2 regions of the Arthrobacter sp. LjRoot78 genome follow, and region 2 is predicted to be linked to the other one. Evidence: predicted binding sites of a transcription regulator. Region 2 holds the regulator's gene; the other holds the start of a gene.
The links. Region 2 encodes Rex, which represses fermentation and respiration genes when NADH is low (regulators of the CRP and FNR family bind a similar motif). Its sites were predicted from a motif close to CTTGTGAANNNNTTCACAAG; they were not measured.
Positions count from the first base shown of each region.

Region 1: ACSQ1X_RS12415 (glyceraldehyde-3-phosphate dehydrogenase) is a predicted target of Rex. The motif match lies at 2,910-2,929, and genes of this name have one in related genera.

Region 1 covers NZ_CAXUTG020000001.1:2,669,360-2,673,767, forward strand. The annotation lists gene def (peptide deformylase) at 1-1, shown strand, start outside; gene ACSQ1X_RS12405 (HNH endonuclease family protein) at 35-832, opposite strand; gene ACSQ1X_RS12410 (hypothetical protein) at 925-1,134, opposite strand; gene ACSQ1X_RS12415 (glyceraldehyde-3-phosphate dehydrogenase) at 1,213-2,691, opposite strand; RNA gene rnpB (RNase P RNA component class A) at 2,962-3,353, opposite strand; gene ACSQ1X_RS12425 (slipin family protein) at 3,528-4,340, shown strand; gene ACSQ1X_RS12430 (alpha/beta hydrolase) at 4,383-4,408, shown strand, end outside.
Region 2 covers NZ_CAXUTG020000001.1:3,612,792-3,617,199, forward strand. The annotation lists gene ACSQ1X_RS16835 (hypothetical protein) at 140-964, shown strand; gene ACSQ1X_RS16840 (hypothetical protein) at 1,230-2,012, shown strand; gene ACSQ1X_RS16845 (redox-sensing transcriptional repressor Rex) at 2,066-2,761, opposite strand; gene ACSQ1X_RS16850 (glutaredoxin family protein) at 2,840-3,094, opposite strand; gene ACSQ1X_RS16855 (HAD family hydrolase) at 3,192-4,010, shown strand; gene ACSQ1X_RS16860 (30S ribosomal protein bS22) at 4,134-4,232, opposite strand.

The sequences.
Region 1 (4,408 bases), 940 kb from region 2:
ACGTTAATGGGGCACTGACGCACACTGCCCGCCGCTACCGCGGAATAAGGGTGTGCTGCTCGGGGCACGATGCCAGGACACGTTTCATGGCATCCTTTTCGGTCTGGGTCACCCACAGCGCATAGGCCGCTTTCACTGAGATCTGGCGGGCTACGTAATGGCACCTGAAGGCCTTGTTTTTCGGCAGCCAGCTTGCTGCGTCCGAGGCGCTCTTTTCCTGGTTGGCGGGACCGTCGGCGGCTACGAGGTTGAGAGGATCGTTGGCGAGGTTTTGGCGCTGCAGCGGCGTCAACTGCTGGGCCCCCTTCTGCCATGCGTCGCCCAGAGCCACGACGTGGTCAATCTGGACGGCTTTGCTGCTCTCTGCTCCCCTGGTGAAGGTCACCACCGCTCCGGTGTACGGCTCATGGAATTCCCCGCGTGCCACACGGCACCGGGAGCCCTCGGTGAACTGCGCGCCGCCCAGGTCCCGCCGGAGGATGTCATTGCGGGTGTCGCAGCCGTTGCGGTCCACATCCAGCCAGGCCTGGCCGAACGCGGTGCGCTCGTAGTTGTCGTTGGCCGCCCGCCCTTTCACCTCGAGCGATTCCAGCACATCAGCCGCACGTCCTTCCGGTACGGGGCGGACGGGCAGAACTGCTTTCATCCACGCCGGGTCCAGCACGGGAGCAGTGCTGGGACCGGTGACGGGCGGCTCCGCCACGGCAAACTGGCCTGCGGTGAAAAACCAGCACACCGCGGAGACCAGTCCTACGGCCAGCACGATCAGCACGGCCCAGGCCTGGCGGGAGCGGCGCCGCGCACGGCGGTAGGCCGCCCAGCTGATGGTCATGGTTGCAGAGCCCGATGATGATTCCTACGCACCGGACGAGCTTAGGTGCGGCCACTGACAACGCGGCCGATATCCACAGTGTGGAGGGGCAGTTACTGCTCCTTCATCACACGCTTCAGGTCTACGGTGGCAAGGTCAAGCAGCTCCTCAAGCTGTTTGATCCTGCTATCGGGAATCTCTCCCGCGGCATGCGCCACGCGCGCCTGTTCAAGGAGGCGGGTAGCTTCCTTGTGGTTCTGCCGTGCTACGTCGAGGGCGTGTTCGAGGGTGGTTTCATGTTCGAGAGTCGATTCGTGTTCCATGACACCATTTTGGGTCCGTTTCCCGGCCGATGCCAGAGCATCGGCCGGGAAACCTCAGACCCGGACCCGTCCGGGCCCCTAGACCGAGATTGCCGCCAGCGCCGCGGCCGGTTCCTTGACGGGGAACGACGGCGGGTTGACGCCGGCCATTTCCTCCATCACGCGGACCACCTGGCAGCTGTAGCCGAACTCGTTGTCGTACCAGACGTAGAGGACCAGGTTCTTGTCGTTGGAGATCGTGGCCAGGCCGTCAACAATGCCTGCACGGCGCGAACCGACGAAGTCCGTGGAAACGACCTCGGGGGAATCGATGTAGTCGATCTGCTTACGCAGCTCGGAGTGCAGGGACATCTGCCGCAGGTAGTCGTTGACCTCATCCTTGGTGGTGCCCTGCTCCAGGCTCAGGTTCAGGATGGCCAGCGACACGTCCGGGGTGGGGACGCGGATGGAGCTGCCGGTGAGCTTGCCGAGGAGTTCGGGCAGCGCCTTGGCAACTGCTTTGGCGGCACCTGTTTCGGTGATCACCATGTTCAGCGCGGCGGAGCGGCCGCGGCGGTCGCCCTTGTGGAAGTTGTCGATCAGGTTCTGGTCGTTGGTGAAGGAGTGGACCGTCTCGACGTGGCCGTGGACCACGCCGAACTTGTCGTTGATGGCCTTCAGGACCGGGGTGATGGCGTTGGTGGTACAGGACGCCGCGGTGACGATCTTGTCCGAGTCCAGGATGGTGCCGTGGTTGATGCCGTGGACGATGTTCTTCAGCTCGCCCTTGCCGGGTGCCGTGAGCAGGACGCGGGAGACGCCCTTGCTCAGGAGGTGCTGGGACAGGCCTTCGGCGTCGCGCCAGCGTCCCGTGTTGTCCACCACGAGGGCGTCCTTGATGCCATAGGCCGTGTAATCCACGGTGGAGGGGTTGTCCGAGTAGATGACCTGGACCTGGACACCGTTGGCCGTGATGGTGTTGTTCTCGGTGTCCACCTTGATGGTGCCCTCGAACGATCCGTGAACGGAGTCCCGGCGCAGCAGGCTGGCACGCTTGGCGAGGTCGTTGTCCGAGCCGCGGCGGACCACGATCGCGCGGAGCCGGAGTCCGTGACCGCCACCGGCCTTTTCGATGAGGAGGCGCGCCAGCAGGCGGCCGATGCGGCCAAAGCCGTAGAGCACGACGTCGGTGCTGGTGCGGTCGTCGCCTCCACGCTTCCCCACGACGTCCGCGAGTTCGGCCCGCAGGAACTCTTCCAGGCTCGCACCGTTCGCCTCGGCCTTGAACTTCTGGTTCAGGCGGGCGATGTCGATTGCCGCAGCACCCAGATCCAGCCCGGCGAGGGCATCCAGCAGCGGGGCCGTCTCTTCCAGGAGCAGCTCGTCCTTGCTCATCCGGCGCGCAAAGCGGTGCGCCTTCAGGATGTTCATGGTGGACTTGTTGATCAGGCTGCGGCCGTGGATGGAAGTCACCACGTTGTTCTCGCGGTACAGCCGGCCGATCACCGGGATCATGGCCTCGGCAAGTGCCTCACGGCCCATCCACGTATCAAGACAAGAATCTGACGTCTGGCTCACAGAACTACCTTCCTTGGGTCAACCACATACGTCCTCGTATGCGGATGTCGGCCACCGGAGGTATTCCGGGGCACAGGCATCGGCGGGGATTCGGTCCACCCCGGACACCTTGGAGAATCGCAAAGAAAAACCGCCGGCTGCGAACGCAGACCCGGCGGCAGAACTTCTACGTTCGCTATCCATTCTAGGGTGGCGGCGCCGCCAGTACTGCCCCGCAAAGCGTGAAGTCACTCACATGCCGGCGATGGGAGACGTGCCTGAAAGCGGTGATGGATGGGTTGACCGATACGCCGGGTTCTGTGTTCCCGCTCCGTTACCGGTGCGGGAGTAGCGGCCATCCATCTACGAACGCCGTTGCCGACGCCCTCCAGCGGCCTACCCGGACACTCGGGCGAGCAGCCCTCGAACGTGCCCTGTCTGGCCTTGCTCCGGGTGGGGTTTACCTAGCCTTCCCGGTCACCCGGGAAGCTGGTGGTCTCTTACACCACCGTTTCACCCTTACCTGCTTCGTGCCGCTTTCAAACCGGCGCGACGCAGGCGGTCTATTCTCTGTGGCACTGGCCTGCGGGTTGCCCCGAGTGGGCGTTACCCACCACCCTGCTCTGCGGAGCCCGGACGTTCCTCGAGCCACTTGCGTGACGCGCGGCCGCCTGGTCAACCCATCCGCATTTCATTCTACGTGCTGCACCGGCGCCCGGCGTGCGGGACGTCCTGCGGGCGCCCGGCGGGACGTTTCGGACGCCAAGCGGGACGTTTCGGGCGCCAAGCGGGACGTTTCGGGCGCCAAGTGGGACAATTGGACAAGGTCAACTCATGCAAGAAAAGAGGGGATCCTGATGGACCCCACCGGTACCTACATCGCCATCGCCGTCGCAGTGCTGCTGCTCATCTTCCTGAAGATGTCCATCCGGATCGTGCGGCAGTACGAGCAGGGGGTGCTCTTCCGGCTGGGCAGGGTTATTGGCATTAGACTCCCGGGCCTGCGGTTCATCATCCCGGTCGTCGACCGCCTCCCGTTGGTCAGCCTGCGGATCGTGACCATGCCGATCCAGTCGCAGGGAATCATCACCCAGGACAACGTGAGCGTCGACATTTCCGCCGTGGCCTACTACCGCGTGGTCGATGCCGTGAAATCGGTCGTGGCCATCGAGAACGTGGCGGCCGCCATAGACCAGATCGCGCAGACCACGTTGCGGAAGGTAGTCGGCAGGCACAGCCTGGACCAGACGTTGTCAGAAACCGAGCGCATCAATAGCGATATCCGGGAAATCCTCGATGCCCTGACGTTGGCGTGGGGTGTCGAGGTGACCCTGGTGGAACTGAAGGACATCCAACTGCCCGAGAGCATGAAGCGCGCAATGGCCCGCCAGGCCGAGGCCGAGCGGGAAAAGCGGGCGAAGATCATCGCCGCGGAAGGCGAAGCCATCGCGGCCGCTGCCCTCGGCGACGCGTCGGACACCATGATGGCCCACCCGCTGGCGCTGCAGCTGCGGAACCTGCAGTCCCTGGTCGAAATCGCGGTGGACAAGAACTCCACGGTTGTCTTCCCCGCGCCGCTGATGAGTACGATCGGCGAACTGTCTGCCTTCCTCGCCCGCGAAAACCAGGCCGCGACGGCCGCCGCCAAACCGCCGATCAAGGCGGCCTGAGCTGCGGGCCGGTGGTGGGGCCTTCACGCCTATGATCGGCTTATGGAATTTGCGACGCTCGGACGCCG
Region 2 (4,408 bases):
CCGGCCAGAATACCTCTGCGGAATGATCCATCGGGCCACCGCAGCGGGGTACGGTGGAACCAAACCATGCTGGGGGCAGGGGAACCGTCACTGATCCCGGTACCCGTTTTGTCAGTAGTCGACCCGCGAAGGACCAACTATGAGCACGCCTCCAGCCACCCCGAACGAACCCGAGAACGGCAAGCCTGGCCCCGACGCTCCCCAGTACGGGCAGAACGCGCCGCAGTCACCTGCCGCCCCCCAGTACGGCCAGCAGCCCCCGGCCACGCCGCAGTACGGCCAAAACACGCCGCCGGCCGCTCCCCAGTACGGGCAGAACGCGCCGCAGTACGGGCAGCAGCCTCCCGCTGCCCCCCAGTACGGGCAGAACGCGCCGCAGTACGGGCAGCAGCCTCCCGCTGCTCCCCAGTACGGCCAGCAGCCCTACGGCCAGGCGCCGCAGCAGTACGGCCAGTCCCCCTATGCCCAGTACCCGTCCGAACAGCCGCAGGGTCCCGGAGCCGGCGGGGTTCCGAAGATGGTCAACAATGCCTTCTGGATGATCATTGCGGCGGGCGCCCTCTGGCTCATCTCCCTTCTGGTCGCCATTCCCGCGCTGGATGATCCCGCCATGCGGAGCACGTTCGAGGAGCAGATGCGGGCAGGCGGTGCAGACATCGATTTTGAATCGATCAAGGGCGTTGTCATCGGAACCATGGTTGTGATGGGCCTCATCGGCGCCGGGCTCTACGCACTGGTTGCCTTCAACGTGCGCAAGGGCAAGAACTGGGCGCGCATCCTGGGCACCGTTTTTGCTGCCCTCTCGATCTTCAGCCTGCTTCCGCTCAGCATCGGCACCATCGCCGTCCTGCTCGGGATCGCGGCCATCGTGATGCTCTACCTCCCGGCATCGGCCCCGTACTTCCAGAAGCAGCAGCCGTTCGGCGGTCCGTACGCCCAGCCGGGCAACCCCTACGGCCGCTAACTCACACCGAAGCACCACACCACAGCACCACTATTCCACACCCGGAGGGCGTGGACTTTGGACGGCACCCGCGGCATCAGTCGCGAGCCTCCGGAGTCCGCGCCCTCTGTGTTTGGCCGGCAACCTCTTGAGCGGAAATTGAGCCGCAAACTATGCCCAGAACGCCCTTCCGCACGGTACCGTGTTACCAAAATCACGCTGGGGGCAGGTGAGGTGGCTGATCCCGGTGCCGATTACTGAGTAACCGACTCGCAAAGGATCACTAATGAGCACTCCGCCCGTCCCGCCGTCGTATCCCAGCGATCCAAGCGGCGGTTCCTACGGCCAGCAGGCACCGCAGTACGGGCAGGATCCGTCCGCCTTTGCGCAGGCACCGCAGTACGGGCAGGATCCGTCCGCCTTTGCGCAGGCACCGCAGTATGCGCAGGCGCCCCCGTACAGCCAGCCCGCGCCGCAATACGGCCAGCCGCCGCAGCAGTTCGGGCAGGCGCAGTACGGGCAGGCTCAATATGCGCAGCCGCAGCAGTCCGGGAAGCCCCAGTACTTCGCCTACCCCTCGGAATTGCCGCAGCAGGGAAACTCGGGCACCGCCGCTCCCCCGCTGGTCAACCTCTCGTTCTGGCTGCTGATCGTCGCGTGCGCGCTCTGGGTGGGCTCCGTGTTCCTGTCAATAGGTTCCATCGACGACCCCGCGATGCGGAGCCAGTTCGATGCCAGGCTGGCCACCAGCGGAGCCGACGTGGATTTCGAGGCCGTGAAGGGCGTCATTGTGGGAATGGTGGTGCTGATTGCCGCCGTCGGCGTGCTGCTGTACGCGCTGGTGGCGTTCAACATCCGAAAGGGCCGCAACTGGGCCCGTGTCCTGGGCACCATCTTCGCGGCGTTCTCCCTACTGGGCGTTCTGCAGATGGGACTCGGAACGCCGTCCATCCTGGCCGGCGTCGCGGCGATCGTACTCCTGTACCTCCCCGGGTCAGCGCCGTATTTCCGGAAGTACCAGCCGTACGCCGGCCCCTACGGGCAGCCGGGCTACCCCTACGGCCGTTAGCGGCGGCACTCTTAGGGCGGGATTACCCGACGGCGGGAGACCCGACGGCGGGATTACTCGCCGTCGTCGGGGTTCTGGATCCGCTGGGCGTGGTAGGCCAGGATCTGCAGCTCGGTGGCCATGTCTACCTTGCGCAGGTTCACGCCCGGCGGCACCTGGAGCATCACGGGCGCAAAACTGAGGATGCTTCGCACGCCGGCCGCGATGACGCGGTCGCACACGCCCTGGGCCACGGCGGCCGGCAGGGCGAGCACCACCATGTTGGCACCGGTCCGCTGGAGGACAGGCTCCAGGTCCGCAACGTCGCTGACGCGCAGCCAGCCCACCTCGTTGCCCACCACCATCTGGTCGGCGTCAAAAATCGCCACCACGTCGAAGCCCCGCGATTCGAAACCGCCGTACCGTGCCAGGGCCTTGCCGAGGTTACCGGCGCCCACGATTGCCACTTTCCAGTCCCGGGTGAGCCCGAGTGCGGCCGAGATGTTGCGGCTGAGGTACTGCACTTCGTAGCCGACGCCCCGGGTGCCGTAGGACCCGACGTGCGAGAGGTCTTTGCGGAGGGTGGACGAGCTGACGCCGGAGGCTTCAGCGAGGGACTCGGACGAGACGCGTTCGACGCCTTCGGCCAGCATTGTGGTGAGGGCGCGCAAATAGATGGTCAGCCGGGCCACGGCTGCGGGCGGAATCTGCTTGGCCGCAGTTCCGCTATCCCCATGGACAGCCTCGGGGGATGAATCCAGCGAAGTCACTATCTGCTCCATTGCGTCGCGTTGTGAGTCCACTCTAGAGCCCCCTCCGCACTGCCAACAAAGCAGAAGTCGCTGCGCCTATTTGGCCACAGCCTGGCGTAGGATCCGCTCCAGCCGGGTTTCGTCGATCTTCCAGAAGTCCCGCTGGATGCCGTCCACCAGGACAACGGGGATCTCTTCGGCGTAACGCTCGCGCAGCTCCGGCTGGTTGTCCACCAGTTGTTCCGTCCACTCGAGTCCCAGTGCCGCTGTGACCCGTCCGACGGCGTCGCGCGCCGCCTCGCAGAGGTGGCAGTCAGCTTTGGTGATCAGGACGACGTCGGGTTTTGCCATGCCTTAACCGTAGCCCGGCCGCCACCCGGCTGCGACGGCAAGCCCGCGACAGCGTGGACTCGACGGCGTGGACTCGACCATTGACTAGACTCAAGTCATGCCCGAGGAGAAGTACGTCGCCGTAATCCGGCAGCCGGCCGGTGCGCTGCAGCACGGCGAGGCCGCCTTCTTCGACGTCGACAACACCCTCATGAAGGGCGCCAGCCTCTTTCACGTGGCCAGAAAAATGCATCAGCGCGGCGCGTTCACCCTGCCGCAGGCGGCAGGCATGGCCTGGAAGCAGTTCAAGTTCATTCTCCGCGGCGAGAACATGGATGACGTCCATGCGGTCCGGGACTCGGCCCTGACGCTGGCGGCCGGCATCACCGTGGAGGACATCAAAGCCCTTGGCGAAGAAGTCTTCGACGAAATGATCGAGTCCAGGATCTGGCCGGGCACCAAGGCACTGGCCCAGCAGCACCTCCGGGTGGGACGCATGGTGTGGCTGGTGACGGCGACACCCATCGAGGTGGCGACCGTGATATCCACCCGGCTGGGCCTGACCGGGGCCCTGGGCACCGTCGGCGAAGTCAAGGACGGGGCGTACACCGGCCGGCTGGTGGGCGACATCCTGCACGGCCAGGCCAAGGCTGTGGCTGTCCAGGGCATCGCAGACGCCGAGGATCTGGACCTCAAGCGCTGCTGGGCCTACAGCGACTCACACAATGACATTCCGCTGCTGAGCATGGTGGGCCATCCCGTGGCGATCAATCCCGACGCCCGGCTCCGCCGCCACGCCCGGGACAACAACTGGCCGGTGTACGACTTCCGCTCCGGACGCCGCGCGGCCACGCTTGGGCTGAAGGCCGCCACTGTCGGCGGCGCCGCCTACGGCCTGTGGCGGGGCTTCACCCGCTTCCGCGGCCCCACGGTTTAGGACTCCGCCGCGGCGGCCGGCCCGGACGCGCCCGGCGCAGCACTGCGGCCGGGGCCTGTCAGGGCCCAAAGAAAAATGCCCGCTGCCAAAGGCAACGGGCATCTCACGCTGTAGGAAGTATCTCTACTTCTTGTTACGGCGCTGGTGGCGGGTCTTACGAAGCAACTTGCGGTGCTTCTTCTTGGCCATACGCTTGCGACGCTTCTTAATAACTGAACCCACGAAAGTTCCTTACAAACTAGATGGAGTACCTGTCTGATGGAAGAGGTCCGTGGACTAGGCAACAGACTAAACAACAAACAGATTCTTACAATAACGAAAAACGTTCCCTAACAGGGTACCGCTTATCCGGCGCTCCCACTGACCCCGCCTGACCGCACACCTTGGTTGCGGCCGCT